DNA from 3 places in the Methylobacterium sp. NFXW15 genome. Region 3 is predicted to be linked to each of the others. Evidence: riboswitches for the same ligand, from Rfam matches in the RefSeq annotation. Region 3 holds a riboswitch; each other region holds the start of a gene.
The links. A riboswitch is a leader RNA that binds a small molecule or an ion and turns the genes downstream of it on or off. The one in region 3 is predicted to bind cobalamin.
Positions count from the first base shown of each region.

Region 1: linked by a shared signal. The riboswitch ahead of J4O73_RS04620 (CbtB domain-containing protein) and the one ahead of J4O73_RS01305 (TonB-dependent receptor plug domain-containing protein) in region 3 are both predicted to bind cobalamin.
Region 2: linked by a shared signal. The riboswitch ahead of J4O73_RS10410 (TonB-dependent receptor) and the one ahead of J4O73_RS01305 (TonB-dependent receptor plug domain-containing protein) in region 3 are both predicted to bind cobalamin.

Region 1 covers NZ_JAGEKG010000002.1:64,949-74,603, forward strand. Annotated here, with positions in the region: gene J4O73_RS04590 (precorrin-8X methylmutase) at 1-83, opposite strand, end outside; gene J4O73_RS04595 (precorrin-3B synthase) at 80-1,270, opposite strand; gene cobN (cobaltochelatase subunit CobN) at 1,330-4,764, opposite strand; gene cobW (cobalamin biosynthesis protein CobW) at 4,807-5,841, opposite strand; gene J4O73_RS04610 (DUF1636 family protein) at 5,838-6,215, opposite strand; gene J4O73_RS04615 (CbtA family protein) at 6,208-6,936, opposite strand; gene J4O73_RS04620 (CbtB domain-containing protein) at 6,953-7,129, opposite strand; cobalamin riboswitch at 7,163-7,351, opposite strand; gene J4O73_RS04625 (glycoside hydrolase family 44 protein) at 7,391-9,007, opposite strand; gene J4O73_RS04630 (glycosyltransferase family 2 protein) at 9,004-9,655, opposite strand, start outside.
Region 2 covers NZ_JAGEKG010000004.1:78,143-87,797, reverse strand. Annotated here, with positions in the region: gene J4O73_RS10430 (response regulator) at 1-195, shown strand, start outside; gene J4O73_RS10425 (MarR family winged helix-turn-helix transcriptional regulator) at 337-915, shown strand; gene J4O73_RS10420 (TonB-dependent receptor plug domain-containing protein) at 1,045-3,171, shown strand; gene J4O73_RS10415 (PepSY domain-containing protein) at 3,187-4,602, opposite strand; gene J4O73_RS10410 (TonB-dependent receptor) at 4,599-6,785, opposite strand; cobalamin riboswitch at 7,018-7,217, opposite strand; gene J4O73_RS10405 (RluA family pseudouridine synthase) at 7,330-8,640, shown strand; gene J4O73_RS10400 (hypothetical protein) at 8,762-9,157, shown strand; gene J4O73_RS10395 (HAD-IA family hydrolase) at 9,174-9,655, shown strand, end outside.
Region 3 covers NZ_JAGEKG010000001.1:270,586-280,240, reverse strand. Annotated here, with positions in the region: gene J4O73_RS01315 (TonB-dependent receptor) at 1-1,289, shown strand, start outside; gene J4O73_RS01310 (HoxN/HupN/NixA family nickel/cobalt transporter) at 1,705-2,739, shown strand; cobalamin riboswitch at 2,827-3,035, shown strand; gene J4O73_RS01305 (TonB-dependent receptor plug domain-containing protein) at 3,155-5,155, shown strand; gene J4O73_RS01300 (ABC transporter substrate-binding protein) at 5,163-6,035, shown strand; gene J4O73_RS01295 (FecCD family ABC transporter permease) at 6,032-7,072, shown strand; gene J4O73_RS01290 (ABC transporter ATP-binding protein) at 7,072-7,875, shown strand; gene J4O73_RS01285 (DUF6925 family protein) at 7,875-8,843, shown strand; gene J4O73_RS01280 (DUF3320 domain-containing protein) at 9,306-9,655, shown strand, end outside.

The sequences.
Region 1 (9,655 bases), on a different contig from region 3:
GATTTCGCGTAGATCGCGCCGCCATCGCGGACATAGTCGTAACGCGACGCGTCTGGCTGCACGGCGTTCGGGCTCGCGCTCATGCGGGTCTCCGGTTCCTCCCGATATCGATGGAAGCCGGCGCGAAGGCGGCGGCAAGCCCGACACTTGCCGCCCTTCCTAAACGCTCTATCGCCGCCTCGATAGGGATCTGAAGGGACAGTGTGTCGCTCGGATTTCCACCGATGACGACGCCGTACTGGCCCTCGCGTCCCACGAGGGTCAGGTCGGCCGGGCCGGGCTTGGCACAGCCCTTGGTACAGCCGGAGACATGCGCCACGAGGCCCCGCGCCGCCAGCGGCCGGAAGGCGTCCGCCACGCTCGCGGCATCCCGAAGCGTCGGCGTCGAGCCCGAGGCGCAGGCGGGCGCGCCCGTGCAGGTGGCCACCGCCCGGCGGGGATCGTCCGCCGTGGTGATGAAATCGGCGGCGATATCGGCGAGGCGGACCCGCTCCGGGTGGGATGGCAGCAGGACGATGCCGCGGGTGGGCGACAGGCGGAATTCCGGCGCGCCGATGGTTTCCGCGACGGCGATCAGCCGCTCAAACGCCTCGACGGTGCAGCGGCCGAAGGGCGCGTCGAGGGCGAAGATGGGCTGACCCCCGTGGCTCGACAGGCCCGGCACCACATTCGCGGACGGCCCGCCGCCCTGGATTGCTTCGCTCTGCTGGCAATGACGGGGAATGGTGAGGGTATCGGGAGGGACCTCCCGCATCCGCCGCTTGCCCGTCGCCGCGAAGGCGGTGAGCAGGGCGCCGATGGCGGAAGGGGTGTCCGTCGAACTGCACGCCCAGACGGACGTCCCGGCGACGATGGCCACGCGATCCGCCGCCAGCGACAGAACGGACAAATCCGCCTCGTCCATCCGCAGGCCCACGGCCACGAGGGTCTTCGCTGGCAGGCCGGGAACGCCGCGCCCCATATCCTCAATGGCACGCGCGAGAGCGGGGATGTCGAGGGGCTCACGCCCGGCCAGCGGGCTCGTCAGGGTCAGGCGCTGCGGGCCGCCATCCGTACGGGTGTCGCCGAGGCCGACCGCACCGAGAAGGGCGGTCAAGGGCGCCGTCGTCGCCTCGCTGACACCGCGGATCTGAAGGTTTGCCCGCGCGGTCAGGTCGAGATGACCGTTGCCGTAGCGGCGGGCGCCCTCCGCCACCGCCCTGGCCTGGGCGAGCGTCAGGATGCCCAGCGGAGGGTGGATGCGCGCGAGCAGCCCGTCGCCGGTCGGCATGGGCCGTCCGAGACCGGGGCACCAGCCCCGGCGGGCGCTATCGGGGAGGGCGCGCGAACTCACTCCGCCGCCTCGCCCATCAGCGCGTCGGCAGGCAGGGCGTTGCGGCGGCTCGTCCAGAGGCCGCGCTCGCGGGCCTCGTCGAACCGGTCGAGGATCGCCCGCGTGGCGGCGGGGTTGGCGGCGCGCAGGCGCTCGAACACGTCCGGGTCGGCGATCCAGGCGGAGTAGAGGGTTTCGAACCCGGCATCGGTCACGGCATCGCTGCCCGCCGCCAGGACGAAGACCGCATCGAGCCCCTGCGCCAATTCCTGCGCCCCGCGATAGCCATGGCGCAGTTGCGCCGCGATCCAACGCGGATCGGCGAGCCGCGCGCGGATCAGCCGGGCCGAATCCTCCCGTGCGGTACGGGCCTTGGGCCGCTCCGGCTCGGAAACGTCGAGGCTGTAGAGGGCCGGGCTCGCGCCCGTGAGGTTCGCGGCGGCGGCGAACCCGCCCATGGCATCGACTGCTGCATCGCCGTCGAACAGGTCGCGCTCCGCCACGTCGAAGGCATGGGCGTAGGCATCGGCCTGGGCCACGCGTTCACCGAACCCGGCATCCGGCCCCTCGCGATCGCCATAGGCGTAGCCGCTGGCGTCGAGATAGGCCCGGCCGAGATCGGCGCGCGCCTGCCAATCCCCATCGAGGGCGAGTGAGGCCGCGCCCGCGCCGTAGCGGCCGGGGGCCGCGCCGTAGACCCGTGCTCCGGCCTCGCCACGGCGGGCGGCGGCGGCGAGGGGGTTGTCCTCCTCGTCCTCATCGCGGGCGGCGACGGCGCGCACGGCCCGGTCGAGCAGCGCCAGCGTGTCGGGGAAGGTGTCGCGGAAAGCGCCGGAGACCCGCATCGTCACATCGACGCGCGGGCGATCGAGCACCGCGAGCGGAAGCACCTCGAAGCCGGTGACGCGGGTGCTGGCGTGGTCCCAGACCGGGCGAACACCCATCAGCGACAGGGCATGGGCCACGTCCTCGCCCCCGGTGCGCAGGGTCGGGGACGCCCAGAGATCCATGACGATGCGGGCGGGATAGCTGCCCTCGTCCTGCAGGTAGCGCGTCACCACCGCCTGCGCCGCCTTCTCGCCGAGCAGGGTCGCGGCCCGGCTCGGGATGGCGCGGGGATCGAGGGTGGTGAGGTTGCGCCCGGTCGGCATCACGTCGAGCCGACCGCGCGAAGGCGATCCGGCCGGGCCGGGGGAGACGAAACGGCCGTCGAGCGCCGCAAGCAGGCCCGCCCGTTCCCCCGCCGCGCTGGCGCGGACGGGCTCGGGCGCATCCTCCGGCGCGCGGCCGAAGATGTGCAGCCCATCGCGGAAGGCGGTCTCGCCGAGGTCGCAAAGGTGGGCGTCGAGGGCGGTCAGGGCGTCTTCCATCGGCGCATCGGCCGGGATGCCCGCGCCCGCGAGCAGGCCGTGGCCTTCGGCCTCTTCGAGGATGGCGGTGGCGAGCAGCTTCGCCCGGCGAGGGTCGAGGATGGTTGCGGAGGAATATTCCTCCACCAATTCCCGCAGACGCGCCGACTCGGGTGGCAACCCGGCGCGAGCGATGGTGGGGGTGAGATGCCCGAGCGCGATCCCGCCGAGCCGTCGCTTCACCGGGGCGGCCTCACCGGGATCATCCACGACGAAGGGATAGATCACCGGCAGGGCACCGACGCAGAGCGAGGGCCAGCACAGGGGCGACAGGGCCACCGCCTTGCCCGGCAGCCATTCCGTGGTGCCGTGAGTGCCGAGTTGCACCAGCGCGTCGAAATCCCTGCGAAGGCCGAGATGAAAGGCGCAGTAGGCGTGGGTCGGCACCCGGTCGGGGTCATGGTAGCCCGCCTTGCGGTCGGAATCCCGGCCCCGGTCGGGCTGGAGGAACAGGGCACAGGCGCCGCCGACCCTGCGAAAGAGGAACGAGCCCTCGCGGCACTGCGGATCGTCCGCCGGATCACCCCAGGCATCGCGAATGGCATCGCGGAGTCCTTCGGGCAGCGTCTCAAGCCACGCAATGTAATCCGCGAGCGGAACGGCGAACGCGGCCTCGCCCTCGGTCAGCGCTCGCATCAGCGCATCGGTCTCAGGAAGATCAAGGGCGGGGTATCCGGCCTGCGCCAGATCGGAGAACAGCGCGTGAGCGCTCTCGGGCGTGTCGAGCCCCACCGCGAACCCTGCCCGTCCTCCCCGCGCGGGGTAATCGGACATCACCACGGCCACCCGGCGCTCGGCCCGGGGGAGGGCGGCTAGCCGCAGCCAGCCGCGCGCCCGCTCGGCGAGCGCGGCGATGCCCTCGGGAAAGGGGACGAGCCGCCGCTCGGAGAATCCCTGTTCTTCCGGTGCCTCTTCCTTGAACGCGATCGGGAAGCCCGCGAGCCGCCCGTCGAATTCCGGCAGGGCGACCTGCATGGCGAGGTCGGAGGCACTCAACCCCCGCGCCGACGCCTCCCAGGCTGCATGGGGTGAGCCCACGGTGAAAGCCTGGAGGACCGGGCAACCGGCGCGGTCGAGGACGAACCCGGCATCGTCCCGCGCAGAGAAGGCTGTGGCCGCGATCACGATATCCGGCCGCTTGGCCGCAAGCGCAGCCTTCACGGCGGCCACTGCGTCAGGATCCTTGAGGCTCGACACAGCGAGCGTCATCGTGCCGATCCCACGCTCCTGAAGCGCCAGCGCCAGCGCCTCGAAGGGGGCGGTGTCGCCACCGAGGATGGCTGAACGGTAGACGAGGAGAAGGGCGAGGGGAGTGACGTCTCCGTTCCCTCCGCCAAACTCGTCACTGCGAGCGAAGCGAAGCAATCCAGAGCTGCGGGCCTTCTCCAGACGAGGCGCTTCCCTGGATTGCTTCGCTTCGCTCGCAATGACGGTGGTGCTCAGGAGGAAAGGTGCACCGCTCCGCCCCGCCCCCAGGGCGACATCCAGCGCCACCGGCCCGCAGCCGGGACACCACGCGAAGCCGCGCGGCAGCGGAACGGGAGGCTCGGCCTCCCCGCCCTGGCCGATCTCCACCGTGAGGCGCTGGAACATGCGGCGCAGGTTCTCCGGCCCGCCGGCGCGAAAATAACGGTCGAGTTCGTCGGCCAGGGCGGGATCGGTGGAGAAGGCCGCGAGGCGTGGATCGGGCCTGTCGTCCCCCGGCAGCACGGCGAGCACGACGCCGTTCGCCCGTGCCGCCTCGGCACAGCGTTCGACGCCGTAGCGCCAGTAATCGAGCCCGCCGAGGCAGCGGATCACCACCGCGCGCGCCTGGGCGATCACCTTCTCGACGTAGAGATCGACCGAGAGCGGGTGACGCAGCTTCGCGAGCTTGGCGAGCCGGAGCGAGGGCAGACCCGGCGCCGACGCATGGGCACGGGCGAGGCCCGCGAGGTCGCTATCCGTGAAGGACAGGACCACGAGGTCGCCCGGCTCCTGGCCGAGATCCACCGCCGCCTCGCCTTCGTCCAGGGAGACCGTGTCGACGCGCAGGAGGTGCATGGGGCCCTCCCTAACCGGCGCGCGGCAAGGCCGGAGCTGGGATCATCCCGCGAGCGCCTTCGCCACCGCGTTCTGGTCGAAGCCCTTCAGGCCGATCACGACGAGGCGGCCATCGCGGGCCTCGCCCGAGCGCCAGGGACGGTCGAAATGGTGAGACACCCGGCGTCCGACGCCCTGCACCACGAGGCGCATGGGCTTGCCCTCGACTTCCACGAATCCCTTGATCCGCAGGACGCCCTCGGTCTCCGCCGCCTTCTCGACTCGGGCGGCGAGGTCGCCCGCCGTCACGGCGGCGCGCACCGGCAGGGCCACGGTCTCGAAATCGTCGTGGTCGTGATCCTCGCCCTCGCCATGATGCGAGGGGCGGTTGGCGAGGTCGTCCTCGGCCGCCGCGCCGAGGCCGAGCAGCACGCGCGGGTCGATGGCGCCGTTCGCGGTCTCCACCAGCTTCACGGCGCGGGGCAGGTGGCCCTCCACCTCGGCGCGCACCTTGGCGAGCCCGGCCGCATCCATCAGGTCGGCCTTGTTGAGCACTACGAGGTCGGCGCAGAGGAGCTGATCCTCGAACACCTCTTCGAGGGGGTTGTCGTGATCGACGCTCGTATCCGCCGCGCGCTGAGCGGCGAGCGCCTCCGGATCCTCGGCGAAGGCGCCGGTCGCCACGGCAGGCCCGTCCACCACCGCGACGACGCCGTCCACGGTCACGCGCGAGCGGATGGCGGGCCATTGGAAAGCCTGGACCAGCGGCTTCGGCAGGGCGAGGCCGGAGGTCTCGATCAGGATGTGCTCCGGCGGCTCGGCGCGGGAGAGCAGCGTTTCGAGCGCGGGCACGAAATCGTCGGCCACCGTGCAGCAGATGCAGCCGTTCGGAAGCTCGACGATGGACTCCTCGGTGCAGCCCTCGACGCCGCAGGCGGCCAGGAACGAGCGGTCGAAGCCGACATCACCGAACTCGTTGACGAGGATGGCGAGCTTACGGCCCTTCGCATTCTCCACGACGTGGCGGACGAGGGTCGTCTTCCCGGCTCCCAGGAAGCCGGTGACGATCGTGCAGGGAATCTTCGCGACGATGGTCATTCGGCGGCCTCGGGGCGCGGGGGAAACGGAGGGATGCGGGCGATAACGCCTGAACGGAATTCCTTGGGGCGCTCGCGCCAGGGCACGATGCCGTCCGGCGTTCCGGCATAGGCGCCGATGCCCGCCAGGATCGTCTCGGCCGCCTCGACCGGGTCGAGATCCCCGTAGACGTAGGTCCAGCGTCCGGGAGAGGCGACGGCCACGGTGCAGGGCCGCTTGCACACCGACAGGCATTCCACCGGCTCGACGCGCAGGGCGCCTGCACGCTGCACCAGTTCGGCATGGAGACGTGCCCCGGCGCGGGGCGCCTCCGGGTCGTCACCCTCCCGTCGGCAGGTGGTGCAGACGTAGAGGATCGTTTCCGCCTCAGACATGGCGGGCGCCCTTCGCGGGGCCGAAGCTCTGCCACGCCCAGCCGAAGCCGAGGCCGATCATGGCCCAGAATACCGCGCTGATCGCCAGCGACCGGGCGGCGAATTGCGCGGCCAGAACTGCCGGGAGTTCGGACGTTCCCGCCGGAGGCTGCGGCGCGCCGACGACATGCGGCGCGACGATCAACACGAGGCCGCCGAGGATGCCGATGAGCGAGCGGCGGACGCCGATCAGGTAGAGCCCCATCGCGGTGCCGACCGCCGTCATGGCCCACCAGACCTGCCGCGCGAGGATCGGTGCCGCCTCCTGTCCCGGCAGTTCCGGCGGCAGACCAAGGGCCGGGGCGAGGGCGACGCTGGCGAACCCGGCCAGCGCGAAGGCGAGCCCGGTCTGCAAGGTCGGCTCGCGGCCGAGCGCGATCAGCACCGCGCCGAGGAGCAGCGCGTAGCCGACGCCGCCGACGAGGGTCGCGAGCCCGGTGAAGGCCATGCGCTGGAAGCCGGGTGCGGGTTGCCATTCGGGCGCGGCATCGGGTGCCGCGTGGTCATGCCCCGAATGGGCGAGAATAATGGGCAGTGCCTGCGCCGCACGGGTGGGCTCCCGCATCTCGTACCGTTCCGCCTCGACGATGAGGGGAGAGGTCAACGCGAGTTGGAGCCCCGTGGCGACGATAGCCGCGAGGAAGCCGGCGGCCAGTGCCGCCGACAGAAGCCTGAGGATCATCCCTGGCGCGTGGGCGTCAGTGGCAGGGGAAGTTCTGGGCGTGCCGGAAGTCGTGCGCCGCGTTGTGGAACGCGATGGCCGGCGAGAAGCCCGCCATGAACACGAGGCCGAGGCCGAGGAAGGCCGCCATGGCGACTGCGAGCAGGCGCTCGTTCGAGCGGATCGCGACGGGGGCGAGGGTCGTGGTCGTCATCAGGGCTCTCCTGCCGCCCCACCGGCGGCACGTTGAACGTCGAGGATGACGGCAGGTCTCCTGGCTCGCGGCTAGGGCGCGCCCGCCGCCTTCCCGGATCGCTCCGGTGGCTGCTGGCAGGCGCTCGCCGCTTACAGTTGCGGGGGCAGCCGCGGGTTCGGGCACACCCTCACCGCGTTCCCTTTTCACCCCTTGCGGGGCACCGTCATCCCTCCTGTGTATCTGGCTTCCGCCCTTGGCACAACGGCAAGCAGAACCGTTTTAGACCGGCGTCAGCACGCAATGCCGGGCGGAACGGGAGGGCAGGGTCACGCGCAGCGGGCCTGAGAGGGTCGTCGGCGGGTCCGTCTCGGCCATGTCGCGATGCGCGGCATCGAAGCCGTAGCGCATGAGCCGGGCGGCCTTGAACGGCCGGTCGAAGACGATGTCGGCGGCCTCGTCCTGCGACCCGCGGTTGATGAGGACGAGATGAAGGCGCTCGCCTTCCACGCCCGCCCGGACCGTGAGGATGTCGGGGCGTGAGACATCGACGGGAAGGCCCGAATCGGGAAAGCGGCCGCCCTTGCCGTCGTAGTTCCGGTAGAGCCGGAAGGCGGTGCCGAGCCAGCCTGCGAGGGAGCCCCAATGGGCGGTGAGCCGCATGTCGGCTCTCGCGAAGCGGGCCAACGCGTCGGCCAGGGCGAGGCCCGAGGCGAGTTGGCCCGCTCCTCCGTAATTGTACTCGGTGATGGCGATGCCCGTGCCGGGGAAGTTCCCTCGAACGATGCGCTCCAGGCTCGGCAGGAGCGGCAGGGACAGGCCGCCCTCCATCGCCACCGGCAGGGCTTGTGTCACCCAGCTCGCCTCGCGAAAGCCTGGCTCGGTCAGGGAGCGCGGCGCGTCGAGGAGCGAGGCGGCGAGCGCCGGATCCTCGCTGCGGAACAGAGTGCCCCGGTCGCTGAACGGGTACCAATGGACGTCGAGGACATCGAGCAAGCGTCGCCCGTCGCGCTCGGAGGCCTGCCGGAAGGCGTCGAGATAGGCGGCGAGAAAGCTGCCATGGTGTTTGAAGGCGTCCCAATCGGGCGCGTTCTGGAGGCTCACCATGCCGGTGACGCCCCAACTCGCCGGGCCGATCACCCAGGCGCCGGGGTCGATGGCCTTGATCACCCGCGCCGCCTTCAGCGCCCTCGCGATCAGGTCGGCGATCCGCACCGGAGCCCGCACAATGCGTGGGTGCTGGGTCGCCCACAGGCCGGGCTCGTTGTCGAGGATGTAGCCCCGGATGCCGGTTTCGGATCCGGCGGGGCCGAACCGGTCGATGAGGGTGGCGAGGCAATGCGGGATGTCCGCGACCCGCGGATCGACGGGGGCGGAGGCCGGGCGCCGTCCCTCCCAGGACACCGGCACGAACCGCGCCGACGGTGCGGCCTGGTCCGGCCCGACGGGGCCGTTCTTGTCCGCCGCGACGAAGCCCGCGAGCGGCAGGGTCACGATACTGCTGGCGCCCATGGACAGGGATGAGCCGTGCATCGCCGCGATCACCGCCGCCGGACGGTTGCGCTCGACCTGCGGCAGGCCGACGGACTCGCTCAGGAAGTCGCCGTTCGCCTGCTGCCAGTCCTTGCCGGCGTTGCAGGCATTGTTGGTCCAGTTGTAGCTCGTGGCGAAATTGCCGCCGAACCGGCGCAGGCTCACACCGGCCGCCCGGTCGAGTTCCGCCGAGGGCGGGCCGCCGTCGAGGGTGCCGATCTCGCCCGATCCGTAGATCAGCGGGCTGACAGGGAAGGGCGGGGCGCCGTTCCGAACACGGATGCTCGCAACCTCGCCCGCGCCCGTGGCGCTGGCCCAGATCGTCGCCCCGGCGCCGGTGAGAAGCGCCCGGCGGCTCGGCCTCACGAAACCAGCCCGGTCCCGTAGAGGGAGCCCCGGAAACGGGTCATCCAGAAGATCTTGCCGAGGCCGCCGCAGGCCGCGATCCGGTGGTGTCGCGCGGCGGGCGGGTTGATCGGCTCCAGGAGTAGCGACAGTGCCCCCGAGACGATGGCTTGCGCCACGCCGACCATCATCCACCGGGCCACGCTCAGACGGCTGCGGGGCGAGGCCATCTCGTGGACGAAGGTGCGGATCTGGCCGCTGAGGAAACGGCGGCGGCGGACATAGGCCCAATCGAGCCGACGGGGCGGCACCCATTCCGTCACCTCGGCGCCGGAGGCCCACCCGAACCGGCGCCCCTCGTTCACGAGGCGCTGCAGGAACAGGCTGTCCTCGCCGCCGATGCTGTTCAGGCGCTCCTCGAAGGGGCCGCCCGGAACCGCGCAGATCGAGGCCGCGAAGAGTGAGTTGTTCGTGCCGAGATACGCGGCGCGGTGGGTCACATCCCCGCCGTCCTCGGCCGTGACGCCACGGGCGAAATAGGCCGCGAAGGGGCCGATCTCGAGGTTGTCGTCGGCCCGCGCGCTCACTGGGCCGAACACCGCATCGTATTCGCCCCGGCGGGCGACCGCGAGCAGGGCTGCGAGCCAATGCGGGCCGCCGGTCTCGTCG
Region 2 (9,655 bases), on a different contig from region 3:
CAGCTTTCGGGAAAGACAGATGGGTTCGATCTCGCCGCCTCGGTGGCCGAGGCGCGCCCGCAGCTGCCGATTCTCATCGTGTCGGGCCGTTCCGCGCCCGATCCCGAGCGCATGCCCGGACACGCCGAATTCATTGCGCGGCCATGCAGCGGTGAAGACATCCTACAGCGCTTGCGTCATCTGATGGATTGCTGATCCGCAAGCCATCTCGGCCTTTGTCATCCGACCGTCACCGGTCTTCCTCCAAGAGCCTCGTGCCGGGAGAAGGACGGGAATCGAAGGGTGCAGGTCTACGATCTTCCGGTGGTTGCCGCCGGATCCGACTCAGGCTCGCCAATGGGCGACAAAGCGAAGCTCGATCACGGGGCGGGGGTGGATAACACCGTTTTCGATCCCGGATCGAAGAAGCTGCGGCCTCCGGGCTCTCGCAGCGTCGGTTGGGCGCTGATCCAGGCAGCCCGCCTCCACCGTGCCCGAACGGGCGACAGGCTGGCCAAGATCGGTCTGTTCGCCGGCCAGGAGCAGGTGGTGCAGGTGTTGGCCGCCGCCGGCACGATGACCATGGGCGACCTCGCCGCGCTCCTGCGCGTGCGCCCGCCCACCGCCTCCAAGACCGTAACGCGGCTTGCAGCCCTCGGCATCGTCGAGCGCCGTGCCGAAGCCGGAGACGGTCGTGTGGTTCGCGTGCGCCTGACCGAGGCTGGTCTCGCCAAGGCTCAGGCGATCGAGGCGATCCAGGAAGAGGTCGAGGCGGAATTGCTCGATCACCTCGACAAGGGCGATCGCCGCCGACTCAGAAAGCTTCTGCGCAAGGCCGCCAAGGGCCTCGCCGGAGCCGCTGGCGCGGCGGGTCCGGCCTCCGACATGGATGCCGAGATGGAAGGCGAGGACGAGGCCGACGCCCTCGAACCGTAGAGTCGCCGTCCAAGCGGACAGTTGCAACTTTGTAACGTTTCACAGCCTTCTCGGCGGCGAGCGCCGGCACCCCTTGCAGGGCGCGACCGCCACGCGGCATTGAAACGTTATAACGAGTTGTGAGAGCCGATGTCGTCCGCGCGCCACCCCGCCGTGCCCCTCCTCGCCTGCGCCGCCTTCCTCGGCGCGAGCCCGGCGCTTAGCCAGAGTGCGGTCACCCTGGACCAGATCAGCGTCACGAGCCCGACGCCGGTGCAACCGGTCCGGCCCGTGACGGTCGCCACACCGGCACTCCCCACCGGCATTCTTCCAGTGGCGACGGACACCTTCTCGCCGGTCACGGTGGTGACCGGAGAGCAGATCGCCCGCGACCAGCCCCGCACCCTCGGCGACGCGCTGTTCGACCGGCCCGGCATCTCCGGCACGACCTACGCCCCCGGCGCAGCCTCCCGCCCGATCATCCGCGGACTCGACAATGCGCGGGTGCGGATTCAGGAGAACGGCATCGCCAATGGCGGCGTGTCCGATCTCGGTGAGGACCATACCGTTCCGGTCAATCCGCTGGTGGCGGATCGGATCGAGGTGATCCGCGGCCCGGCGACGTTGCGCTACGGCTCCGGCGCGATCGGCGGCGTGGTCTCGGCGGACAACAATCGTGTCCCGACCTTCATTCCGGCCAACGGTGTGCAGGGGCAGGTGACGACGGGCTATTCCACCGTCGACAACGGAAGGCTCGGCGCCGCGACCGTCGATGCGGGCGGCGACGGGATCGCGGTCCACGCGGACGGGTTCAAAACCGCCGCCGACAATTACGCCATCCCCGGTGGCATCCAGCGCAACTCCTACAACGAGTCCCAGGGCGGGGCGTTCGGTATCTCCGCCATCGGCGACCGCGGCTTCGCGGGGATCTCGTTCAGCCATTACGACGCGGTCTACGCCATTCCCGGCGACGTCTCGGCGGATGCCCGCACCCGACTCACGCCGAATCAGGACCGCGTGGTCAGCCGGGGTGAGTACCGCCCCGAAGACGGGCCGATCGAGGTCATCCGCTACTGGGCGGGCTACTCGGTCTACAAGCACAATGAGGTCGGTATCGGCGGCGACGGGATCGAGGGGATCCAGGCGACCTTCAAGAATCGCGAGGCCGAGGCCCGGGTCGAATTCCAGCACGTCCCGGTCTTCACCGCGCTCGGCAAGCTGACCGGCGCCCTCGGCTTCCAATCCGACCGGCGGGTCATCAACACCGCTCTCGAATCCTTCCTGCCGAAGACCGAGTCGCGCGCCAACGCGGTGTACCTGTTCGAGGAACTCGAACTGCGCCCGGGCACCCGCCTCCAGGCGGCGGGCCGCTACGAGGTCGATCGCGTGTCCGGTACGGCGGCGATCTTCCCTGAGAACTTCCTGCCGGAGAATGGTGCGGAGCCGTTCCAGTTCGCCCGCACGCGCCGTTTCGCGCCCAAGAGCGTGAGCCTCGGCGCCCTGCAAGATCTGCCCTTCGACTTCGTGGCGAGCCTCACCGGCTCCTATGTCGAGCGGGGGCCGAGCGGCTACGAGCTGTTCTCACAGGGGCCGCACGATGCCACGGCGACCTTCGAGATCGGCAACCCGAATCTTAAACGCGAGCGTGCCCGGACCATCGAGGCCAGCATCCGCCGGGCGGTCGGGCCGCTGCGCCTGGACGCCACCGGTTATTACACGCGCTATACGGGCTTCATCTACCGCAACTATACGGGCCTGTTCTGCGACGACGACTTCGCCTCCTGTGGCACCGGTACGGAAAACCGGCAGATCGTCTACCAGCAGCAGAATGCGACCTTCTACGGCGCGGAGATCATCGGCCAGTACGACATCCTCCCCATCGGTGATGGCTTCGCGGGTGTCGAAGGGCAGTTCGATTTCGTGCGGGCCCAGTTCGATGACGGCACCAACGTGCCGCGCATCCCGCCTTATCGCGTCGGCGGCGGCGTCTATGTGCGGGCCGATGGCTGGTTCGCGCGGGTGAACCTGCTCCACGCCTTCGACCACCGGAGCATTGCGCCGTTCGAAACGCCCACGGCGGGCTACGACGACCTCCGTGCCGAGGTGAGCTACACGAAACCGCTGGATCCGAAGCTCTACGGTGCGAGCTCGGTGACGCTGGGCGTCCAGGGCCGTAACCTGCTCGACGCGGATATCCGCAACTCGGCCTCGTTCAAGAAGGACGAAATCCTTCTGCCGGGCCGCAACGTACGCCTGTTCCTCACCGCCCGGTTCTGAGGACAATTCGCCCGATCACGGACGGGGCGTCCGTGATCGGGCGAGACGCCGCGCTCCTGCGACAAGCCCGGTGAGTGCGATCCCGCCGCAGAGCAGGTTCAGTAGCCATTGGCTCGCCTGCCGGGCCGAGGGGCGCAGGGTCAGGCCGGGAACGTCGAGCCTATGCGGGGCGGAGAACAGCCACCGGTTGATCCGGCCCGAGCGGTCGAGCCGGTTGAGAAGCGTGCCGTCGCGCGGATCGACATGCAGCCACGTGGCGGCCGGGTCATCGAAGATCAGGCGTAAGACCGGCAGTGGGCGCTCATCCCCCTGCGGATACCAATAGGCATCGTAAGCCGGGAGTCGCTCGACGGAGACGAGGCGCCCGCCCGAAACGTGCGCGGCGGCTTCGATGGCGGAGGCATCAAGTCCGGTCGCCTGCGGGCCGTCCCGCATTTCGCGGATCACGAACCACCGCCCGCCGATGGAGGCGAAGCGCATGAGCGTCAGACTCGGCCCGCCACTATCGCGAAGGTCGGTTGGCGAGAGGCCGACGGGGCCGGGCGTGCCCGCATAGGTGGCTCGCATGGTCGCGGGGGGCGTGAGCGACGAGAACCAACGGTTTGGATTCATGGACAGCCAGCCGCTCACGATGAATCCGATGAGCGCGGCGCCCCCAACGAGGCCGAACGCGTGGTGCCACAGGGCGAGGCCGCGATACGGGCTGACCGCGCCGCCACGATAGCGACGCCGCAGACGCATCCGCCAGATGCCGATGACGATGCCGGTGATGGCCGCAAGGCTCGCCGCGCCGGAGAGCCACAGCACCACCTGCCGCCACGCCTCGGGCGCCGCCCGCAGGGGCGTGAGATAGACCCAGTGGATGACCGAGCCCGCCCAGTTCCAGCCTCGTTGCCAGCGTGTGGTGACGAGGGCGATCTCCCCCGTAGCCACGGAGACGTAGGTTTCGGTGCCGTCCGGATCCCCGGCGAAGACTTTTATGAACGGCCGCAGGGGATCGTAGCGTGCGGTGACGGTCCACTGATCGCGCTCGACCGATTTGAACTCGCCCCCGCCCGCGATGCGCCGTGCGCTGTCGGCACTGACCAGCCCTAGCTTTTCGCCGGTTTCGGCCGAGACCGTGATGCGGGCGCCGTCAGGACGGGCGAAGCGATAGACCGGCGCTCCGTCCCGCATGTCCAGCCGAAGGCCCGATGCGGCATCCACCGGGCCAACTCCGGCCATCGCGGCATCGGGGCCGATTCGGACCCTGTCCCAATCCAGCGGCGCCAGCCGGGCCAACGTGTCCGCGCGGCTCAGCGAGGGAAACGGCACATAGAGCATGATGAGCCCGGAGCCGATCCATAGGGTGAAGAGCAGCGCCGTGCCGATCCCGAGCCATCGATGGCTCAGGAGCAGCCAACGCCGCGCTGCCTTTCCCGCTGCGCTCACCACGCCACCGTGTAGGCGACCTCGACCGAACGAGGGCGCCCGAGCAGCCAATTCGTGCCGACCCCGTCCACGGCGTTGCCGTTGATGGCGTAGACTTTGTCGAACAGGTTGTAGACTCGCAGCGACAGACGCGAATCCGCCGTCACCTGCCGGTCGAGCACTAGGTTCACCAAGGTATAGGCCGGGCGCCGGGCGGTGTTGCCGAAGTCGCTATAGACCTGACCGATGTTCTGCAGGCCGATCCGGGCCGCCCAATCCCGGCTCGGCTCCCAGGTGAGCCAGAGGTTGGCCACACGCTCCGGCACGTCGATGGGCTGCTTGCCCGCATAGGAGACGGTGGCGCCGTTCACCACTTGGGTGAAGCTGTCATACTGCGCGTGAAGCAGCGCGAGGTTGCCGTCGATCCGCCATCCGGGCGCGACACGCCAGCCGAGGGCCAATTCCACGCCTTGTGAGGATTGGCTGCCCACCTGAACGCCCGCGGCAGGCGAGTTCGGAAGCCGCGAGATCAGGTTGTCCTTCACGATGCGATAGCCCGCGAGCGTCCATTCGAGCTGGCCGTCGAAGGCAAGGCCTTTTGCCCCTACCTCGATCTGATCACCGGTCGCGAGCTTGAAGCCTGCCAGCGACTGCGACAACGTGATGAGGCTCCCCACCGGATCGGTAGCGTAGCTGTATTGGGCGTAGAGCGCGCTGTCCGGCGTCGGGTTGTAGACGAGCCCGAACCGGTAGCCGAGGGCATTGAACGTGCGTTCGAACTGCGCCCCAGTCTGCAGATCCGTCCGCCGCAGCGTCGGCACGTCGAGCCGGGCGCCGGTGAGGAAAGAGAGTTTGTCCGTGATGATCAGACGATCCTCGGCGAAGACCGAGGCTTGGCTCGTCTGCGTCGCGTAGGCCGGGCGAGCTCGTCCATTTTGCGGGAACAGGCCGGGATCATAGCCGGTAAGCGGCACGCTGGTGGTCTGGTCGAAGTAGAAGTTGTTCGTGTGCAGGAAATCGATGTGGTTTACATCGAAGCCCGCTGCGAAGACATTCGGCAGGCCGAGTACATCGCTCCGGAAGGTCGCGTCGAGCCGATTACCGACCTGCTCCTGATTGTGGTAGATTTCGAGGTAGTTGCTGCGGTCGACCAACCCTGTGCCGCGGTTGAACGCGTATTGCTCGACGTCGAGCCAATGCCGACGCGAGGTCAGACGGTAGGCCGTATTGCGGATGGTGATATCGGCGCTCGGCGACCATTCGGCCTTCAGCTGAGTCCAGTTGTCGGCCCAGGTGATCTTCGCGTCTCGCACATTGTAGTTGTTGAAGCGGATCAGGTCAGGGATACGCCCTTCGACGAGGGGCGTGCCCCAGTAGCGCGCGGGCTCCTGGTAGCCGAGATCGTGCGAGAGGGTGATCGCGAGATCGGGGCTCGGCTGGAACAGCAGGGCTGCCGAGACGGCGAGATTGCGGAAATCTCCCTCTGGCCGCAACCAGCCATCGGCCCGGTTGCCGCTGACATTGAGGCGGTAGGCGAACGTGTCGCCATATTCGGCCTGCGCGATGCCACCGCCCGAATCGAAAGCGAGCCGGGCCAACCCGTCGGAACCCACCACGGCGCGGGCGGTATTGATGGGAACGAAGACCGGCTTTTTGGGCACCACGTTGATGATGCCGCCGATTGCCCCGTCGCCGTAGAGCACGGAGGACGGGCCGCGCAGCACCTCGATCCGCTCGACGTTCCACGTGTCGAACGGGAACGTCACGGTTCCCGCGCCAACGTAGAAGCGCGTGCCGTCATAGAGTTGCTGGATCGAGTTCGGCCCCGCGAAGCCGCGGCTGGTGAACGCCCCGTTGCCGTTGCCGGGATCGGCGATCGTGGTGATGCCGGTGGCGTCCTGCGTCACCGCCTCGGCGATGGAGGTCTGGCCGCGCAGGCGCGCAGCCTCCCCCGACACGATGTCGATGCTGGCGGGCGTCTCCAGCGGGGTCAGGCCAATGCGGCTCGCCGTGCGATCGGGCGTGCGCAGGTTGAGACCGACCGGCGCGGCACGGGTGAGGCTGACCCCGCCTTCCCCTTCGACCGACAATTGTTCGAGGGTGACGACCTCCTGCGCCGAGGCGGGCGGCGCGGCGAAGATGAGGGGAGCATGGCTGAGCGCCGCGAACAGGCGCTTGCGGCTCAAAGGATGAGAAGCGGACATCAGACGGCGGACTCCGGCGCGGCGAAGACCGGCCTCGCTCCCATTGCAATGTAACAACATTACATGTCCAGAGCCGCGCGGACGAGTTCCTGCGAACGGGTCGAACGGACGAGAGGGGAACATGGCGGTTGCGGGCGCGCTTGCTGTGGCACGTCACCGCGAACGAGGCCTCGGCACGCCCATGGGGCAGTGCCTCGACACCCGCCGGGGCACCCCGCCCAGCGCGTTTCGCGTGTGACCACGGCTGACGGCAGGTCTCCTGGCTCGCGGGTCATCGCCCTCGCACCGTCTTCCCGGATGACAGGCATCCAGTGACGCGGTGGTGCTGGGCTCGCCGCTTACAGTTGCGGGGGCAGCCGCGGCTTCGGAGCGAGCTCCCCACCGCGTTCCCTTTTGATCCCTTTGCAGGGAACCGTCACGGCTAAGCTAGGCCACGGGATCGCCACGCGTCAACGCGGGCTCGGCGCTTATCGGCTACCATCCAAGGTGAAGACTTTGCCGGGTGGCTCCCGCGATGCTATGCGGCGGGCATTCCAGGAAGATCATGACCACACGACCTCCCCGCCGCGGCGGCCCCTCCGGCGGCAATGGCCGCCCCGACGGACGGCCCGGCCGCAAGCCCCCCTTTGGCGCGGATCGCGCCCGCACGGGCCCGCGCACCAGCGCCAAGGACGCCGCCGAACGCGCCGCACGGGCGCGGGGAGACGATGCGGGCGAGCGCGCCCCGTGGATCCCCGCCGCCGCGCCCGAGCCGCGCGAGAAGGCGCCTCCGCGCAAGCCCGCCAAGCCGGAGGCCGTCGCGCCCGCCCCTGGACCGACGCGCCGCGAGCAGCGCGCTGAAGCCTCGGCGACGCTGGCTTCCGGCGTCCAGACGCTGACGGTCGAGGCCGACGAGGCGGGAATGCGCATCGATCGCTTCCTGACCGCCCGCTTCCCGCAGCTGCCCTTTACGCGGGTGCAAAGCATCGTCCGCAAGGGCGAGTTGCGCGTGGATGGCAAGCGCGCCAAGCCGAATGACCGGTTGGAGCCGGGGATGAGCGTGCGCGTGCCGCCGCTCCGCCTCGACCAGCCGAGCGAGCGCCCCCGCAATCCCGCCCGCGAATCCGACGACGCAGCCTTCATCCGCAGCCTCATTCTCTACGAGGATGCGGAGATGATGATTCTCAACAAGCCGTTCGGCCTCGCCGTCCAGGGCGGCTCGGGCACCGTGCGCCATGTCGACGGCCTGCTCGAGTCGATGATCGGGCCGGATGGGCAGAAGCCGCGCCTCGTGCATCGGCTCGACAAGGATACGGCGGGCTGCCTCATCATCGCGAAGACGCGCCTCGCCGCCTCGACGCTCGCCAAGAGCTTCCGTTCGCGCGCCGCCCGCAAGATCTACTGGGCGCTGTGCGCGGGGGTGCCGCGCGTGCGCCAGGGCCGCGTTTCGACCTACCTCGCCAAGGACGAGCCGACCGATGCCGACGCACGGATGCGCATCGCCAAGCACGGCGAGGAGGGCGCGAGCCACGCGCTGACCTATTACGCCATGGTCGATCAGGCGGCGCAGAAGCTGTCCTGGTTGTCGTTCAAGCCGGTCACCGGCCGGACGCACCAGTTGCGTGCCCACGCGGCGCATATCGGCCACCCGATCGTCGGCGACCCGAAATACTTCTCGGTGGAGAACTGGGAGTTGCCCGGCGGCATTCAGAACCGTCTGCATCTCCTGGCCCGGCGGATCGTGATTCCCCATCCGCGTACGGGCAAGCCCGTGGATGTGAGCGCGCCTTTGCCGCAACACATGGCACAGAGCTGGAATCTGCTCGGCTTCGATGCGAGCCGCTACGATCCCGTGGTGGATGCACCCGAAGATTGAGCGGGTCGTGAGAGCCCACACCGGCGCCGATGCCTTGGCAACGGCGCCGACCGCCTCATATGCTGCGTTGCTCGGCCGTGCGCCTACCTGCCGGGTAATCCGACGGTCGAGACCCTGGGATATGAAGCACGCGATTCTGGCCTGCCTCGCCGCTCTCTGTTTGACGGCCCCCATCGCCCAGGCGGCGCCGGGCGATGCCGCTCAACAGAAGCCCGCCCCCGCGCGGCAGGAGGCTCCGAAGGCGGAGGCTCCCAGGGCCGATGCGGCGAAAGCCGAACCGCCCAAAACGGAAGCCCGTGCGCCCGGCGCACCAGTCGTGGCGGGGCGGGACAAACGGCGACGCTCCTATGCGGCCTGCAACCGTGCCTCGCACCAGCGCGGATATCGCGGCGGCAAACGACGGCGCTTTCTGATCCGCTGCCGCCTCGGCTACGAGCGCACCCGCGCGCATCAGCAACAACAGCAGCAGCAACAGGCGCCCACTTTGCCTGCCCCCGCGCCGACCCGTAAGCCATGACGAAGCGAGGCCGGAGATGAGGCTCGTCGTCTTCGACGTGGACGGGACGCTCGTCGACAGCCAGCACTTGATCGTCGCTGCGCAGGCTGTGGCCTTCGCCGAGGTCGGCCTTCCGGCGCCGGAGCGGAGGATTGCGCTCTCCGTGGTTGGGCTATCGCTGCCGCAGGCGTTCCGGCGCCTCGTCGGCGAAGACGGGCCGGTGGCCGAACTCTCCGAGGCCTACAAGAACGCCTATAATCGGTTGCGACTCGACCCCGAGCATGAGGAACCGCTGTTCCCCGGCATGGGCGACCTTCTCGATAGGCTCCATGCCCGGCCGGACGTTGTCCTCGGCATCGCGACGGGCAAGTCGCGCCGGGGCGTCGACCGGCTGATCGAGCATTACGGATGGGAGGACCGCTTCGTCACCACGCAGACGGCCGACGATGCGCCTTCGAAGCCGGACCCGGCCATGCTGCTGCAAGCCATGGAAGACGCGGGCACCACACCGGACTCGAC
Region 3 (9,655 bases):
CCGGGCTGATCAGTCGCTTCGGTACGATCAATCCGACCGATGGAGGCGACACGTCACGCTTCTCCCTGTCGGGACGATTCAGCGCGACGGACGACACTGGCGTGACACGGGCCTCGGCCTACGTGATCCGCTCGCAGCTCAACCTGTTCAACGACTTCACCTATTTCCTGAACGACCCGGTAAACGGCGACCAGTTCCACCAGCTCGACCAGCGCATCATCGGCGGCGGCGAGGCCCTGCACATCTTCCAGGGCGACCTGTTCGGCCTGCCGATGGAGAACGAGATCGGCGTCCAGACCCGCACAGATTCGATCCGCGTTGGTCTGTTCAATACGACCAACCGGCAATACCGCTCCGGTATCCTCGATGACCGGGTGCTGGAGACGAGCGGGGCGTTCTACTTCGACAACCGGGTGCGTTGGACCGACTGGCTGCGCACCAGCCTCGGCTTCCGGGCCGATGGTTACTACGCCAGCGTCGTCTCGGACACACCGGCCAACTCCGGCAAGGCGCGGGACGCCATCGTCAACCCGAAGCTCGGCCTCGTGCTCGGACCCTGGTTCGACACCGAGCTTTACGTGAACTACGGCGGCGGCTTCCACTCGAACGACGTGCGCGGCGTGACCGCCACCGTCGATCCCACAAGCTCCCTGTTCAACACCACCCGCTCACCGTTCCTCGTGCCCTCGACGGGCTACGAGATCGGCATCCGTAATCGGTCCATCGCCGGGCTGGAGACGAGCCTCGCCCTGTTCCGGCTCGATTTTGCCTCCGAGAACCTGTTTCAGGGCGATACCGGGACCACCGAGCCGAGCCGTCCGACCCGCCGGTTCGGCGTGGAATGGACCAACCGCTACGCGGTGACGCCGTGGCTGTCCCTCGAGGGCGACCTGACGATCACCAATGCGCGGTTCTCGGATTACGACCCCGTTGGCAACCGGGTGCCGGAGGCTCCCACCACCATCGCTTCGGCGGGCGTGACCTTCGGCGAGCCGCTCGGCTGGTTCGGTAGCTTGCGCTTCCGCTATTTCGGCCCGCGTCCCCTGATTGAAGACAACTCGATCCGTTCGCGCCCGACAGCGCTCTTCAACGGCCGGGTGGGCTACAACTTCGAGAACGGGGTCAGCGTGTCGCTCGACGTGCTGAACCTGACGAACAGCAAGTCGGATCAGATCACCTACGCCTACGTCTCGCGTCTACCGGGCGAGCCGGCCGAGGGGCTGATCGACCGCGTTCTCCATCCCGTCGAACCCACGGCCGTCCGTCTGACCATTGCCGGGCGGTTCTGATGCGCCCCCGTCGCTCGTTCACCGTTGTACCCAGGACGACACGGGGTCAGGGGGGCGTTGCAGCCATCGATGACGTCCCCCGTGCCCGATGCGGCGAGGCCGGGCGTCGCGCCGGCTCGGCCCGCGCGCAGGGCTACATCACCGCCATCACACCGGTGTTGGAAGCGATCATGCGCGAGCGGGGTCGCACCGCACGGGCGATTGCGATCGAGCTCACGTGCCGCGCCGTCCGAAAGCCCCGGGGCGGGGTGATCTGGACATCGGCGGACGCGCAGAGGCTTCTGCGGCGCTTGAGCAGCGCTCCCACGACCAATTGACCGGATGGGCAAGCCGTCGGTGATAGGACGCCCCCACGGCGCACAGCGGCCGGCAGATCGGGATAGGTATGGCTGAGAACGCTACCTCGGATCGCACGATGCCCCACGGACTTCGGCAGCGTGTGGGCTTGCTCTACGTCGTGTTGATCACGGCCAATGTCGCCGCGTGGCTGTGGGCCTACAGCCTCTTCGCAGGACAGCCAGCCCTACTCTCGACCGCGCTGCTGGCCTACGTCTTCGGTCTGCGCCACGCGGTCGACCCAGATCACATCGCTGCCATCGACAACGTCACCCGCAAGCTCATGCAGGCCGGGCAGCGGCCGGTCTCCGTCGGCTTCTGGTTCGCGCTCGGTCACTCCACGATCATCGTCATCGCTGCCACCGCGGTGGCGTTCGCAGCTCAGAGCCTGCTGACGGCATCGGAGGGCTATCGAGAGCTCGGAAGCCTCATCAGCACGAGCGTCTCGGCCGCGTTCCTCATCCTCATCGGCTTGGTCAATCTCGTCGTTCTTGCCGGCGTCTGGCGCACATTTCGGCAGGTGCGTCGGACGGGCCGCTACGTCGAGGAAGACCTCGACATTCTGCTCGCCAATCAGGGCTTTCTCGCGCGACTGCTCCGTCCGCTGTTTCGCCTCGTGACCCGCTCCTGGCACATGTACCCACTGGGTTTCCTGTTCGCGCTTGGCTTCGACACGGCGACCGAGGTGAGTCTGTTCGGCCTCTCGGCGGCAGAGGCCAGCCGGGGGACCGGTATCGGGACGATCCTCGTCTTCCCGGCTCTGTTCACCGCCGGCATGGCGCTGGTGGACGCGACCGACGGCGTGCTGATGCTCGGTGCCTATAGCTGGGCCTACGTGCAACCGATGCGAAAGCTGTTCTACAATCTGACGATCACCCTGGTGTCAGTCGCGGTCGCTCTGGTGATCGGCACGTTGGAAGCTCTGAACCTCATCGGTGACAAGCTCGGCCTCCAGGGCAGGTTTTGGACCTGTATCGGTGCGATCAACGACAATTTCGGCGTTCTCGGCTTCGCCATCGTCGGCCTGTTCGCGGCGGCATGGCTCCTGTCCTATCTGGTCTACCGCCTCGGTGGCTTCGATAAGATGGTGGCCGCACCGGCCGACGCCGGCTGAGTTCTGACAGTGAGATCGGTCATGCTGTCGCGAAAGGCACAGCCCACACGAACCTGTCAGCGACTGTTGACGCGTCGTTTCACTATCGCCTAGCCTGAGGGTGACGGTTCCCCTCGGGGATCAAAAGGGAACGCGGTGAGGCCATGCCCGTGAGGGTTCGGTCGATGCCGCGGCTGCCCCCGCAACTGTAAGCGGTGAGCCCTTCATCACCACGTCACTGGGCGGCCTCGCCCGGGAAGACGATGAGAGGGCGGCGACCCGCGAGCCAGGAGACCTGCCGTCAGCCGTGGTCACACGCGGAGCTTGCCGGGCGGGGTGTCCTGGGAGGTGTCGCGGCGTCGTGGTTCCCTGGAGGACGCGACCGCCGAGGCCTCGTTCGCGGTGACGTGCCACAGCCGTCCCCCGAGGCCGTCCCGTGTCCCGTTTTCTCTCCCCCACGCTCCGGCGTGCGCTCCATTCGTCCTGCCTCGGCAGCGCTATCCTGTCCGTATCTCCTGCCCTGGCCCAACAGGTGGCCGCACCGTTCGCCGATGCGCCTACCCAAGCGGCAGCGGCCGAAACCGCGGTCAGCCTCGCCGAGATCTCGGTCTCGGCCACCGGGCTGCCGACGCCCATCGCCGCCACGGGATCGAGCGTCACGGTCCTGACCGACAGGGTGCTGGAGGAGCAGCAGCGCCGCACCGTGCCGGACGCCCTGCAACAGGTGCCCGGCCTCAACGTGGTGCAGACCGGCGGGCCCGGTGGTCAGACCTCGGTGTTCATCCGTGGCGCAAACTCGAACCAGACCAAGGTCCTGATCGACGGCATCGACGCGACCGACCCGTCTAACGCGAACGGCTCGTTCGACTTCGGCCAGTTGCTGACCGACGACCTCTCGCGCATCGAGGTCCTGCGCGGGCCGCAGAGCGGCCTGTACGGCAGCGACGCCATCGGCGGAGTGATCTCCTTCACGACCAAGCGGGGCGAAGGACCGACGCGGGTCACCCTGCGCACCGAAGGCGGCTCGTTTGGCACCTTCAACCAATTCGGGCGCATCAGCGGGGCGCAGGACGGCTTCGACTACTCTGTGTCGATCCAGCACTTCCGTGCGGCGGCGACGCCGGTGACGCCGCGCGACCTCGTGCCCTTCGGCCGCCCGATCCACCCGAACTACTACGACAACGAGACGGTCTCGGCGAAGCTCGGATACCAGTTCACCGACACGTTCCGGGTCAACTCGACCACGCGGTTCATCAACTCGCGTCTGCTGTTCACCGGCACGGACTTCAGCACCTTCCCGGCTTTTCCGGCGGCGGTCCGGAGCGCGGCTGACGTGCAGCAGCTCTACACCCGCAACGAGGCCGAATGGACGCCCATCGTCGGCTTTCACAACATCTTCGCGATCAACTACTCGAACCTGTTCAACCGGCAGCAGCAGAACGAGTACGACCCGTTCGCCATCCAGCCGACGACCGGCCTCGGCGAGCGCCTGCGCTACGAGTATCGTGGCGATTACCTGCTCTCGCCCGGCAACCTCGTCCTGTTTGGGGCGCAGCGCGACGAGGAGAGCCTGCTGACGACGGATCCGAACGCGTTCGGTGCCGGCACCCTTAAAGCGCGCAACGGCAACACGGCGGGCTACGGGGAGGTGCAGCTGACGCCGTTCGATCGCGCCGCCCTGGTCGCCAACATCCGGCACGATGAGAACGATCAGTTCGGGCCCGCCACCACGTTCCGTGTCGCGCCAAGCTACATCCTGCCAGGCACTGAAACGCGCCTGAAGGGCAGCGTCGGCACCGGCTTCAAGGCACCGACCTTGAGCCAGCTCTACCAGAACTTCCCTGCGTCCAACTTCTTCGGCAACCCGAACCTCAAGCCGGAAGAGAGTTTTGGGTTCGACGGTGGCCTCGAACAGCCGCTCGGCGAGCGCGTCCTCGTCGGCGCAACCTACTACCAGAACGACTTCAGGAACCTGATCAACACCAACGCGACCTTCACGTCGAACGTCAACGTCGGGCGGGCGACGACCTACGGAGCGGAGGCCTTCGTCTCGGTCCGGTTCACCGACACGCTGTCCGGCCGGATCGACTATACGAACACGGTGTCGAAGGATGAGATCGCCAACCAAGAGCTGTTGCGCCGGCCCCGGCATAAGGGCAGCGCGAACGTCTTCTGGAGCCCGCTGCCGGGTCTGACCTTCACCGGGACCCTGATCGTGCTCGGGCCGTTCGTCGACGGCAACCGGGATTTCTCCGTGCCCCGGCTGAAGAACCCCGGCTTCACGATCGTGAACCTGTCGGCCAACTACGACATCAACGAGAATGTCGGCCTGTTCGTCCGGGTCGATAACCTGTTCGACCGCCGGTACGAGAACCCGACCGGCTATCTCGGCCCAGGCCTCGCCGCCTACGGCGGCGTGCGGCTGACGGCGTTCTGAGGGCGCTATGCCGAGCCGCATCCGCGCCGTTGTCACCGTGCTGGCTTCGCTCCTCTCCGCAGCCCCTGCTGCGGCGGAGAGGCTGTCGTGGCCCGCACGCGATCCACCGGCCCATCCGCAGCGCGTCGTCTCGTTGAACCTCTGCGCGGACGAACTGGTGCTGCGGCTGGCCGACCGCGATCAAATCGCGGCGGTCACCTATCTCGCGCGAGATCCCCGCGGCTCGACGGTCGCCGCGGAGGCGAGTTCGATCCCGTGGACGCGCGGACTGTCCGAGGAGATCGTCGCCCTGAAGCCCGACCTCGTGATCGCCGGGGCGTTCACGACCCGCACGACGGTCGGGATGCTGCGACGCGTCGGCTTTCCGGTCCTCGAACTCGGCGTACCGACCGACTTCGACGGCGTCCGCGCGCAGATCCGTACGGTCGCGAGCGCGCTGGGGCAACCTGACCGAGGCGACGCGATGGTCGCCGATTTCGATGCTCGCTTATCCGCGGCGATGCCGTCGAGCCCGACGCATCTCAGGACACTCGTCATGCGCCCTAACGCCTTTACGGTCGCGCCCGGCAGCCTGGGAAACGCGATCCTGCAGGCGGCCGGTCTCGTGAACGTCGCCGCCGAGATCGGCCAAGACCGTCTGGGGCAGGTGCCGCTTGAAGCCGCGGCGCTCGCGGATGCCGACCTGATCGTCCTCGATGCCGCCCAACCCGGATCGCCCTCGCTCGCCGATGCCCTCCTGCGCCACCCTGTCCTCGCCGCTCTCGCGCGACAGGGCCGCACGGTCTCGATCCCGAACCGGCTTTGGACGTGCCCGGGGCCGCAGATCGCCGACGTCGTCGCCCGTCTAAGCCAGGCCGCTCGCGTGAGGGTCGCGCGATGAACGCGCCTCTCATCCGATACAGCGCCGGATCCTACGAAGGCCGGCGTAACCTGCGCCGCGGCGGGATCATCGCCGCGCTCGCCTTGACCGTCGTCGCGCTGCTCGCCGCCTCGATCACCATTGGGTACGCCGCGTTCGACGTGATGGCGGCCGCCCGTGATCTGGTGGCAGGTCGCACCACGCTGCCCGCCCTCGTTCTCTGGGAGTTGCGAGTTCCCCGGGCGCTCCTCGGCGCGCTCGTCGGCACGAGCCTGGGCCTGACGGGGGCTGTGCTGCAGGGCTATCTGCGCAATCCGCTCGCCGATCCCGGCGTGCTCGGCATCTCGTCCGCAGCGGCCCTCGGCGCGGTTCTCACCTTCTATAGCGGCCTCGGCGGCATGCTCAGCCTCGCGCTCCCCCTCGGCGGCATCGCCGGAGCCGCCGTCGCCGCGCTGCTTCTGCTGCTCCTCGCGGCCGGCGGGCGCGGCTCCCTCGGGCTGATCCTCGCCGGCGTCGGCCTCTCAAGCCTCGCCGGGGCGCTGACCGCGCTCGCGCTCAACCTGTCACCGAATCCGTACGCGGCCCTGGAGATCGTGTTCTGGCTGATGGGCTCCCTTGCCGACCGCGGCATGGACCACGTCTATCTATGCCTGCCGCTGATGGCGGTGGGTTGGGCGCTGATGCTGTCCTCCGCCCGTGCCCTCGACGCTCTGACGCTCGGCGAGGAAACCGCCGCCAGTCTCGGCTTCAATCTCGCCTCCGTGCGGCTGCGGATCGTCGCCGGGGCCGCGCTGGCCGTTGGAAGCGGGGTCGCCGTGAGCGGCGCGATCGGGTTCGTCGGTCTCGTCGTACCCCATCTCGTTCGACCACTCATCGGATCTCGACCCGGGGCGATCCTGCTGCCCAGCGCGCTGGCTGGCGCTGCCCTTATCCTGGCGGCCGACATCGCGGTGCGCCTGCTGCCGACGCGCCCCGAACTGAAGCTCGGCGTGCTCACCGCGTTGATCGGTGCGCCCTTCCTGGTCGCGATCCTGTGGCGCAACCGGAGCGTCGTCTGATGCGGATCGTCGTAGAAGAGGTCACCATTCGGTTCGGGCGACGGACGGTCCTCGACCGGGTGTCCATCGCCGTGACGTCGGGCGAGATGGTCGGCTTGGTCGGGCCGAACGGTGCCGGCAAGACGACCCTGCTGCGAACGCTCGCCGGTCTGATAGACTGTGACGCCGGTCAGGTGCTTTGCGACGCGCGAGACATCTCGGCGATCCCGGCCGAGACGCGGGCGCGGCGGATCGCCTGCCTCTTCCAGGCTGCGGCCGCGGGCTGGCCTATGCCGGCCGAGGAGATCGTGGCACTCGGCCGCCTGCCACATCGGTTGCCCTTCGGCGGGTTGCGGGCGGCCGATCATCAAGCCATCGATCGGGCGATGCAGGCCACGGACACGCTGCATCTACGCGGTCGACCGGATAGCGTGCTCTCCTCCGGCGAGCGGATGCGCGTCCTGCTCGCACGAGCGCTCGCCGTCGAGGCCGAGTTTCTGCTCGCCGACGAGCCCGTCACTGCGCTCGACCCCGGCCATAGCCTCGACACCATGGCGCTGCTGCGAAGGCTGGCCCGAGCAGGCACGGGCGTCGTCGCCGTGCTTCACGACCTGACGCTGGCGGCGCGCTACTGCGACCGTGTGGTGATGCTCGACGAGGGCCGCATCATCGCGGACGGCCCCCCCGCCACAGCGCTGACGGACGGCGTGCTGAGGGACGCCTTTGGCATTGAGGCCGTCCGCGGCACCGCCGCTGGCGAAGCCTATCTCATCCCCTGGCAGCGGACCACAATGGCCGCGTCACTCCACGAGGACCGCAAGTAATGATGCCACAGCCTGACGCCGTCGCAGCGCTGCTGCGCACCGCCCTCGAGGATCCTGAGACAGCCTGGAGCATGGGCAGCTTCGGCGCGATCGCCGAGTTCATGCGCGATCCGGACGAGGGCTTCGCCGATATCACCGATGGGCGGCTCGGCCTCGTCACGCGTCGCGGCGGTCTCGCCCTCAAGCCGATCCCAGGTCTACGCCCCATCGCCTATGAGACCGCGGTCAGTTCAGGCTGGAACCACGCCGTCGCCTTGTGCCTTCCCGAAGACGCCTGCGCCATGTCCGGCCGGACCGTCATCACCGAACTCGGACAGGATGACGAGGCTCTGCGCGCCGAGGACCGGGCGGGGATCCTGTTCGATCTCGGCTTGGGCCTGCTCGCGGTCGATGCCTGTGTGCGCACGTCCGACCCCGACACGATCGCCTGCCTCAGAAGTGGCCTCGGACGCCCGCTGTTCGAACTAGGCAATCCGGTCGGACCTCGTCTGGTGACCTTAAGTCCGCACCGCGTGTTCCTCACGCGTATCGGCCGTGTCGAGGTGTTCTCGGCGATCCCAGGCCCCTCCGAGACGAGCCCCGAAGGCCCGCACACCCACGTGCTGCCAAAGCTCCTGCGTGCCAGTCGAACCCACGCGGCAACGACGCCCATTCCCGACGGCTTCGTGCCCTGTGGCGCTCTGCATCCGGCCCACCCATACAAGGACGCACTCGGGCAGCGCATCCCCTTCGTCCGGGAGCGTCACGACGCCTTCCAGCGCCTTCTCGAGATCTGGGGAGATCCAGAACTCCTTGGCATCAAGCGCGCCACAGACGATGCGCGGGAGCACGCCGACATTCGGACGGCGCGACCACGCTTCGTTCAAGCCGCTCGTCGCATCGCTGAAGTGCAGGCGTCGCATCTTCGCGGCGATGTCGTCGATATCCCTATGACTGACACCGATGACGAAGAGCGCGGTCACACGTGATCGCGTGAGCGCGCCAGCTCCACATCGCAGATTCCGACAAAGGAGTGGAGGTACGACGCACGACGGTCTTCTGTCGCTATTGACCCTATTGTCGGACGCTCCCAGGTTGCACGCAACCAGATCAGAAGCTCACCACGATCAACCCCTTCGCGTTGGTCGAGCCCTGGTCCGACAAACCCGACAATTCTGACGATAGGTCTGTGAGCCGCAAACCTTGGTCAGAGGCGCACTCGGCAACTTGCTCGACCGCGTTGCGATCGCGGTCGACAAACACTTCTTGAAAAGAGCCTCGCTTTGACTGGGACGCCGAGCGACGAAGCCCGCGAGCAGACCGAGTCACCGCAACATTCGCCTCGGCGGAAAACCAAGGTACTTGATTTATGTTAGGTCGCCCGCGGGCCGCCGACCTTGCGCTACTTGAGGCTGTCCTCATACAGTCCAGCTAAGGACAAGGGGGAAGCCGTGCAGGACGGTATCCAAATCACGTGCTCGGTCACGGAGCACGTCAGTCTCGCCTACCACGAGAATGCGGTTCCGGTGATCCGCGAGGTGGTGGTCGAGAACACCTCCGAGCAGGAGTTGTCCGAGGTCCGCGTGCGGATCGAGAGCCGACCCGCTGTCGTCCAGCCGCTCACGCTGCGCATCGACCGCATCCCAGCGGGATCGAACCACCACATTGAATTGCCCGACGCGCGGCTCGATGCGGCCCTGCTCGCCGGCTTCACCGAGGCGAGCCGTCTCGAACTGTCGGTCATCGTCGAAGATGCCGCCGGCGAGAGAGCCCGCCATCTCGAGGAGCTTCGGGTCCTGCC